Regions from separate parts of the Methylotenera sp. E1MeOHC1 genome, predicted to be linked through region 3. Evidence: predicted binding sites of a transcription regulator. Region 3 holds the regulator's gene; each other region holds the start of a gene.
The links. The regulator sigma-54, encoded in region 3, starts transcription at its own class of promoters, with help from an activator protein. The targets are predictions, from matches to a motif close to TGGCACNNTTCCTGCT.
Positions count from the first base shown of each region.

Region 1: the regulator sigma-54 is predicted to act here: its motif matches at 1,478-1,493, upstream of ACSSU7_RS01770 (ammonium transporter).
Region 2: the regulator sigma-54 is predicted to act here: its motif matches at 1,291-1,306, upstream of nirB (nitrite reductase large subunit NirB).

Region 1 is NZ_CP196025.1:385,895-389,181, reverse strand. Features, by position in the region: gene ACSSU7_RS01770 (ammonium transporter) at 250-1,440, opposite strand; gene ACSSU7_RS01765 (hypothetical protein) at 1,620-2,294, opposite strand; gene ACSSU7_RS01760 (PilT/PilU family type 4a pilus ATPase) at 2,461-3,287, shown strand, end outside.
Region 2 is NZ_CP196025.1:206,344-209,630, forward strand. Features, by position in the region: gene ACSSU7_RS00880 (alginate export family protein) at 1-1,115, shown strand, start outside; gene nirB (nitrite reductase large subunit NirB) at 1,352-3,287, shown strand, end outside.
Region 3 is NZ_CP196025.1:2,201,636-2,204,922, forward strand. Features, by position in the region: gene lptB (LPS export ABC transporter ATP-binding protein) at 1-632, shown strand, start outside; gene ACSSU7_RS10330 (RNA polymerase factor sigma-54) at 629-2,206, shown strand; gene hpf (ribosome hibernation-promoting factor, HPF/YfiA family) at 2,352-2,678, shown strand; gene hprK (HPr(Ser) kinase/phosphatase) at 2,715-3,287, shown strand, end outside.

The DNA.
Region 1 (3,287 bases), 740 kb from region 3:
GCCGAATCGAGACATTAGTTTTTTAATTCCTGCTCTTAAAGTTTATGTTTGCATATATTAAATATACTGACATTCAAGAAATATCCAATATTCATTAATAGGCTTGCGACAAAATTTTCTTAGTAGTATCAAAAAAGGCTCTTAGTAAGAGCCTTTTTAGTTTCAATACTCGACTGACTTTAACTCTATCGACAGACTTTATTACCTTCTGACAGACTTTATTAATTTCTATCAATAGTTAACTAAAGATTAATCATTGGTTGTAGACGGGATTTTATGAATGGTCAAATCTGCGCCATCATATTCCTCTTCTGCAGTTAACCTAATACCAACCAATTGCTTCAGTGCGCCATACACAACAAACCCACCCACTAACGCAACCGTTACACCCACTGCCGTGCCAAGTAATTGCGATGTAAAGCTCACACCACCCATACCACCCAAGGCTTTCAGCCCAAAAATACCAGCAGCAATACCACCCCAAGCACCACATAGACCGTGTAATGGCCACACACCTAGCACATCGTCAATTTTCCAGCGCTGCTGCGTCAAGGTAAATGTCAGCACAAATAATACGCCTGCAATCGCACCAGTGGCTAGTGCACCTAGCGGATGCATTACATCAGAGCCAGCACATACCGCAACTAAACCAGCTAAAGGGCCATTGTGTACAAAACCCGGGTCATTTTTCCCCATGACCAAGGCAGCTAAAGTGCCACCTACCATTGCCATCAGTGAGTTCACTGCAACCAAGCCGCTGATACCCTGAACCGACTGTGCAGACATCACGTTAAAGCCAAACCAGCCTACTGTCAGTATCCATGCACCCAGCGCCAGAAACGGAATATTTGACGGTGGATACGCATGCAAACGGCCATCTTTACTATAACGGCCATTGCGCGCGCCCAGTAAAATAACAGCCGCTAGCGCGATCCAGCCACCCATTGCATGCACAACTACCGAGCCTGCAAAATCATGAAATGACGCACCAGTTGCGGTCTTTAGCCACTCTTGCAATCCGTAGTGATTATTCCATGCAATACCCTCAAAAAACGGATATACAAAACCAACCAAGGTGAATGTAGCAATCATTTGCGGATTAAATTTCGCACGTTCTGCAATGCCGCCAGAAATAATCGCTGGAATCGCAGCTGCAAATGTGAGCAAAAAGAAAAATTTAACTAAACCGAAACCATTTTTAGCCGCTAATACCTCAGCGCCACTAAAAAAATCTACGCCATACGCAATGCTGTAGCCAATAAAAAAGTATGCAATGGTAGAAACAGAGAAATCCACCATGATTTTAACCAGTGCATTAACCTGATTTTTATGTCTAACTGTACCGACCTCTAAAAAGGCAAAACCTGCGTGCATTGCAAGCACCATAATGGCGCCAAGCAATACAAATAAAACATCATTTGCTGAGACTAATGCTTCCATTTCAATCACCTATTAACATTTTAAGCCCCGCAAAATAAGCAAATATCACGCCAAAACATAACTTATTGTTTTGTATAGACCTTACCTAATGAAGCATGGAAATATTGCACTATAATTGTGCTATTGACAGTGCATTGCACTAAATGTGTGCAATTGGACTTAAGGGGATTACTTTCAACCTAGATTAATGCGTTGCCGGCACCCTCTTTTAGGACCATGCTGGCAGCATCTGGATTACCAGACCAAAAGTGATAAAACTCACGTACCACGACTAAAAACAAACGGCGGCTATGCTTAATGCTAAATAATGGCAAGGTCAGATCTACCGCAGCGCGGTACGCCTTACTATCTTTATCTGGCGCTGTGCGCAGACGAATGAGTATAATTTTTGCTAACTTAACACGCGTATCAACTAAGGCTTGCTCTGCACCTTCAAAACGCAGGGCTTGGGTATATGCTTTTAAAGGCCAATTTTCAGCAGCCTCAAACTTCTCTGTTTCCAAGCTATCGGATAGCAACTTGAGTGTTACTTGCACTGGCCGCCAATCAATAGGCTTAACATCAAAGCCAGGATTAATATTTAACGCGGCAATCGCTTTAAAATCCTGCATCCAGAACGGGTAGAACTCACGCGCTGTGGTAAGGCTGTCATGCCAAGCCTCTACCGGAACCGAGTCCATTACAGTTTCTATAATATCGCGATAGATTTCACCGTTAGACACTTGCCCCGCTAGCTTCTGAGCTAAAAGGTCTAAAAATAACGAGCGCCTATGCAGCACGGCGCTGTTTGCGCCTTTAGCCTGCAACAACTTTAAATAAGCATCGATGGCTTCTTTTTCACGTATTTCATTCATGCGGTAATGACTCTTATCAATAATCCTATGAAACAATAACTGATGATGCGAATGTTCGCTTACAATTAAATTAAGTACAATTGCGGCAACAAGCTTGCTAGTGACGACTTGTTAATTATGGATTAACTCGTGCCATATTGTAACCCCAATAGATAAGGTTTCTTGAATGACAAACGAACAAGCACTTAATTACATGCATAATCTATTACGTGGCATGCTTGATAAAAAGGCCTCGGATTTATTCATTTCGGCAGACTTTCCTCCCGCCATGAAAATTGACGGGAAAATGACGCCCGTTACCCAACAGAAGCTGACCGGAGAGCACACCAAAGCCTTTGCTGAGGCGCTGATGAATGAAAAACAGCGTACTGACTTTGCAACGGAAAAAGAGTGTAACTTTGCCATCTGGCCTAAAAGCATTGGCCGCTTTCGTGTGAATGTATTTGTACAGCAAGAAAAAGTAGGGATGGTACTGCGCACGATTACCACAGACATCCCTAAATTTGATGATTTGGGCTTACCAGACACCCTGCAAGACGTGATGCTAACCAAGCGCGGCTTAGTCATTTTAGTAGGCGGCACTGGCTCAGGTAAATCAACCACGTTAGCAGCGCTGATTGATTACCGCAATGAAAACACTTACGGACACATCATCACAGTAGAAGACCCTGTGGAGTATGTGCATCAAAGTAAAAACTGCCTAGTGACGCATCGAGAAGTAGGTAGAGATACCAACGGGTGGTTTAACGCTCTTAAAAACACACTGCGCCAAGCACCTGATGTGATTTTAATTGGCGAGATTCGCGATAGAGAAACCATGGAATTTGCACTGGCGTTTGCAGAAACCGGTCATCTTTGCATGGCAACCTTACATGCCAACAGTGCCAACCAAGCAATTGACCGCATCATTAACTTCTTCCCGGAAGAGCGCCACGCGCAGTTGCATATGGATTTATCGCTCAATCTAAAGGCTTTTATCTCACAGCGCCTCGT
Region 2 (3,287 bases), 560 kb from region 3:
GAAATAATGTACCTGAGCATAGTCGTGGTGGTAGAACTGGTTTTGGTCTGGATAAAGCGCAATATCCAAATATTGTAGACCCAGGTTATACCGATATTAATCAATTGTATGTGGATTGGACCGGTATTAAAAACACCAAGCTGCGTCTAGGTCGCCAGCAGTTGAACCTAGATAACGTACGTTTTGTTGGTGACATCGGCTTTAGACAAAATATGCAGGTGTTTGATGGTGTTTCTGTCATCAATAAGAGCATCCCTGATGTAGAGTTATTTGCTGCGCACTTTGATAACGTACGTCAGATTACAACTAAAGATCGTCGTGGCAACATTGAAGTGTTGAATGCTAAATACCGTATCTCACCATCTGAATCAGTGATTGGTTATGGTTATTTGATCGATGTAGATAATTTGGGTCAGAATGGACAGCCGACAGGTGGTCCTAATGCTGCTAGTTATGTAGCAGGTGGTGGTAACGGTTTGGGCGCTAGTCAAGATACAGCGACTACCTCTACGGCAACTACTGATGCAAGCAGCAAAACTTTTGGTTTGCGTTTAGATGGTGTGCGTGCTATCAATCCTGATTGGAAAGTGTTATACACAGCAGAATACGCAAAACAAACAGATTATCGTGGTGGTAGCGATTTGATTGATGCGCATTACTTCAAGCTTGGTGGCGGTGCAGCCTATGGTGCATGGTCAGTCCGTTTTGATCATGAAAAACTCTCAAGTAATGATGGTCAGTATGCATTCCAAACGCCACTAGGTACTAACCACTTGTTCCAAGGTTGGGCGGATCACTTCTTGGTGACGCCGCGTCAAGGTATTGAAGATAGCTTTGTGACAGTGGCTGGTGCCATCGATAAAGTAAAACTGTATGCTGAATACCATGTATTTAAGTCTGATGAGAAATTCCAATCAGGAGCTGTTAATAAGTTTGGTGACAAGTACGGTACAGAGTTTGATGTGAGTGCGACCTATGCGTTCAATAATAACCTAACCGGTAAGCTAGAGTATGCAAACTTTAGAGAGGGTGATTTATATGGCGTCTCGAAAACTACTGCGTTCCGTAAAGGCGATAAAGAAATCATTTGGGCCACTGCAATGTACACATTCTAAATATTGCACCAAAAGATATTGCATAGAATAGGTGTAAAATAAAATGCACCATTATGGAATTCCATAATGGTGCATTAGCACTGTTAGAGAGCCTGCTTTTTAAAAGTGGTTATTGCCTTAAAAAAATAAGTAATTGTTTTTAATAATAAAAATTATTTTACTAAAATGTGGAACTTGGCATGAATCCTGCCTATATGTGAGCAGAGTGACAATTTAGATTAATTGATGGTGAAAACATGCAAAAGATGAAATTAGTAGTAATTGGTAACGGTATGGCCGGGATGCGTACAGTGGAAGAGTTGCTGAAAATAGCGCCCGATCTTTACGATATCACCGTGTTTGGCGATGAACCTTACCCTAATTACAACCGCATTATGTTGTCTCCGGTGCTTGCAAATGAGCAAACGATTGATGACATCATTTTAAATACCAGAGAATGGTATGCAGAGAACAATATCACCCTGCACACAAGTGCACGGGTGAACAAGATCGATCGTAAAAACCGCGTGGTTTATACGGAAGATGGTGTGAGTGCCGGCTACGATCGACTATTAATTGCAACAGGCTCTAAGCCGTTTATGCCGCCAATCCCAGGTAATGAGTTTGCAGGCGTGCTGGGCTATCGTGATATTAAAGATACCAATGACATGATTGAGGCTGCAAAAGTCTACAAGCATGCAGTGGTGATCGGTGGTGGTTTATTGGGTCTGGAGGCTGCAAATGGCTTGAAAATCCAAGGCATGGAAGTCACTGTTATCCACAAGAACGAGTGGTTGCTGGAGCGTCAGTTAGATAAAACTGCGGGCGGCATGCTGCAAAAAAACCTTGAAGCTAAAGGTTTGAATTTCTTGTTGAATAAAAACACAGAGCAGTTGGTTGGAGATGACAAAGGTCGCGTGAAGGCGGTGAGATTTAGCGATGGTCAAGAAATCCCGGCAGACTTAGTCGTGTGGGCGGTTGGTATTCGTCCTAACTATGCATTGGCAGAGTCAGCTGGCATCTACTGTAATAAAGGTATTGTGGTGAATGACACCATGCAAACCTATGACCCGCGCGTATATTCAGTGGGTGAGTGCGTAGCGCACCGCGGTATTTCATACGGGCTAGTAGCACCATTGTTTGAAATGGCTAAAGTCTGCGCAACGCACTTGGCTAACTTTGGTATCGGCCAATATAAAGGATCAGTCACTTCTACTAAACTAAAAGTAACAGGCATTGATTTATTTAGTGCTGGTGACTTTATGGGTGGTGGTGATACAGAAGAGATTGTTTTGCACGACGCAGTTGGTGGGGTTTACAAAAAGCTCATCATCAAAAATGACAAAATCGTTGGTAGCGTGCTTTATGGGGATACCACGGATGGTTCGTGGTATTTTCAAATGCTTAGAGATGGCAAGGCAATCCATGAGATTCGCGACCATTTGATGTTTGGTCAAGATAGCCTTGGCAACACTGGTCACCAAGGCCAGGATAAAGCCGCAGCCATGACCAACGAGATGGAAGTGTGCGGCTGTAACGGTGTATGTAAAGGTACCATCGTTAAAGCAATTCAAGATAAAGGTTTATTCACTATCGATGATGTGAAGAAACAAACTAAAGCAGGTTCTAGCTGTGGTTCTTGCGTAGGCTTGGTTGAGCAGATTCTTGCTTCTACTTTAGGTGGTGGTTATGCACCTCCGTCAACCAGCAAAGCGGTGTGTGGATGTACCACGAAGAACCACGAAGAAGTACGTGCAGAAATCCGTACCCATAAATATTTGAGCATCCCAGATGCAATGCAAGGTATGGCTTGGTCTACACCAAACGGCTGTGCAACTTGCCGCCCAGCGCTTAACTACTACTTACTATCAACATGGCCACATGAGGCAAAAGATGATCCGCAATCACGTTTCATCAACGAGCGTGTGCATGCAAACATCCAAAAAGATGGCACATATTCAGTGATTCCGCGTATGTACGGTGGTGTAACCACACCAGACCAACTGAGGAAAATTGCTGATGTTGCAGATAAATACGCAGTGCCTATGGTTAAAGTAACCGGCGGTCAGCGTATCGACTTGCTAGGCGTGAAAAAAGATGATTTGGTTGATATGTGGAAAGACCTAGACATGCCATCTGGCTATGCTTACGGTAAGAGCATTCGTACAGTGAAAACCTGTGTAGGTTCTGAGT
Region 3 (3,287 bases):
TGGTGGGTTTGTTGGGCCCCAATGGCGCAGGTAAAACGACCAGTTTTTACATGATCGTGGGTTTGGTCGCGTTGGATGCCGGTAAAATTGCCTTGGACGGTGCAGAGCTAAGCCATATGCCGATTCATATGCGTGCCAGAATGGGCTTGTCTTATTTGCCGCAGGAGGCTTCAATCTTTCGTAAATTGACGGTATCTGAAAATATTTTAGCCATCTTGCAATTGCAGGACATCTCGGAAGAGGAAATGTCTGAGCGCTTGGAGTCGCTGCTTGAAGAACTGCACATTACACATATCCGCGACAGTGCTGCGGTGAGTTTGTCTGGCGGTGAGCGTCGCCGTGTGGAGATTGCGCGTTGCTTGGCTTCAGACCCTAGTTTTATTCTGTTAGATGAGCCATTTGCCGGGATTGACCCGATTGCAGTGATTGATATTCAGCAAATCATCCGCTTTCTAAGTGCGCGCAATATCGGCGTGCTGATTACTGACCATAACGTACGTGAAACCTTAGGCATATGTGATCGAGCCTATATCGTGAATCAGGGGCATGTATTTGCTTCGGGCGTGCCCAGTGAAATTGTTGCAGACGAAAGTGTGCGCGAAGTGTATTTAGGTAAAGATTTCCGCCTATGAAGCAAGGGTTACAACTAAAGTTTTCACAGAATCTATCACTGACTCCTCAGTTGCAGCAGGCTATTCGCCTGTTACAGCTTTCAACGCTGGAGTTGAATCAAGAGATTGATGTGCTGATGCAGACTAATCCCTTGCTTGAGCGGGGTGATGATACAGAGGATGAGTATGGCAATGCCGTAGAGCCTGTTGCAGATGGTGCGGATTTATCTGCCGCCAGCCTTGAGTCTGCTGAAGCTAAACCAGGTTTAGACGGTTTTGATAGCGAGTACGCAGAGTCGACGAGTGAGTTCAGCAGCTCGGAATCTGGGATGTCTAGTGCTGCTGATACAGCTGAGTCCGCGGAGTTTGATGTGTCGAGTGCAGAGTATGCGGACACATTTTCGGCTGAGTTTAATGATGAGTTTGATGAGTTTTCAAACGGCAGTCGCTGGGATGAAAACACTATGCCAGCGGATGACGATAGTGACTTCAAGCCACAAGAAACCTTGCAGACGAGTTTGCGTGAGCACTTACTCTCTCAGTTAAAGCTGATGCCGCTGTCTGAGCGTGATCAGTCGCTGGTGCTAATGTTGGTCGATAGTATTAATGATGACGGATATCTGGAGCAGTCATTAGAAGAAATCGCCGAGCTGATGCCTGAAGAGCTGGAAATTGATGCGATGGAACTGCAAACTGCATTGCGCCATGTTCAGCATTTGGATCCTGCAGGGGTCGGTGCACGTAGCCTAAGTGAAAGTTTGCTGCTGCAACTTGAAGTGCTACCTAAATTTACACCGCATTTGGCGTTAGCCAGCTTGGTTGCAAAGCACTACCTGCCTGTATTGGCCTCGCGTGACTTTGTGAAGCTGCGTAAAGAGCTAGGTTGTGACGAGGCAACCTTAAAGCAGGTGCAGCAGTTGATTACTAGTTTAAACCCACGTCCTGGCAGTGCTTTTAGCCATATAGGCTCAGAACACTACATACAGCATGAAGTGATCGTTAAAAAAGTAAAGGGTATCTGGATCGCAAGCTTGAATGATAGTGTGATTCCTAAACTGAAAATCAACCAGCTGTATGCCGGCATCTTGAAGCGCAACCGTGATAGTTCCAGTCAATACTTGCAAAGCCAGATGCAGGAAGCCAAGTGGATGATTAAAAATATCCAGCAACGCTTTTCTACTATTTTGCGCGTATCGCAAGCGATTGTAGATAGGCAGCGCAACTTTTTGGAATATGGTGAAGTCGCTATGCGTCCATTAGTGTTGCGGGAGATTGCGGATGAGCTTGATTTGCATGAATCGACTATTTCGCGGGTGACTACCAATAAATACATGCTGACGCCGCGCGGTATTTTTGAGCTCAAATACTTTTTTGGCAGTTCGGTGGCGACAGAGGCTGGTGGTACCTGTTCTGCAACCGCAATTCGCGCGTTGATTAAACAGTTGGTCGATCAAGAAAATCCAAGGAAGCCGTACTCAGATAATCAGATTACAGACTTACTGGCAAAGCAGGGAATTGTGGTCGCGCGGCGCACGATTGCAAAGTATCGTGAGTCTATGAGCATTGCGCCGGCAAGCCTCAGAAAATCGTTATAAGTTGATTGTTGAAGACTACGTAAAAAATTGTTGTTTTCCTTGCCACAGACCCAATGAAAAGTTGTAAACTGAAATTGTTCTGTAAGTCTTAATCACGAATCTCTGGCAATTAATATTTGCGGAATATTTTCAAAAGGAGCAAGTCATGAATTTACAATTAACAGGTCATCATTTAGAAATAACGCCCGCTTTACGTGACTATGTCACCAGTAAATTAACTAAAATCAGCAATCACTTTGATCATGTGATCGATGTCAAGGTGACCATGAGTGTCGAAAAGCTGGCTCAAAAGGTTGAAGCTACACTGCATGTGCCTGGTAATGATTTACACGCAGAATGCCAAGATGAAAATATGTATAGTGCAATCGATATGTTGACCGACAAGCTGGATCGTCAAGTGGTGAAACATAAAGAGAAAAATACGAATCATCACAAAGCGAATGGTGCAGTTAAGCATCAAAACATTGACTGAGTTTTTTAGTATTTAATTCTTTTTGTTACCTTAAATATGGCTCAATTCAACGTCGCTGAGCTATTCAAACAAACCCGCCGTAAACTCAAGTTAAGTTGGGTTGCAGGACTCAACGGCGGGTCAAATACTCTCACCAGCGAAACAGTTACCAAACCATCCTTGGCGCTCATCGGCCATCTTAACTTTGTGCATCCTAACCGAGTGCAAGTGTTAGGCTGTGCTGAGATGGACTACCTTACCAATTTGCCCACTGCCGATGCAGAGCGTGCAATTAATAATTTATTTTCTACCGATTTGGCAGCTGTGATTGTTGCTAACGGTGAAAAAGTACTTGATATATTGTTGGCCGCGGCCAATCTGCACAACGTTCCATTATTTACCTCTACCTTACGTAGTCCTGAGCTCATGGATATTTTGAGCCACTTCTTGGCGCAGGCAATGGCTGAGACTATCAGCGTGCATGGCGTGTTTATGGAGGTGCAGGGTTTTGGCGTGCTACTTAAAGGCGAAGCCGCTATCGGTAAGAGTGAGCTTGCATTAGAGCTCATTTCACGCGGGCACCGATTGATTGCCGATGATATTGTGGATTTTTTCAGAATATCGCCTGAA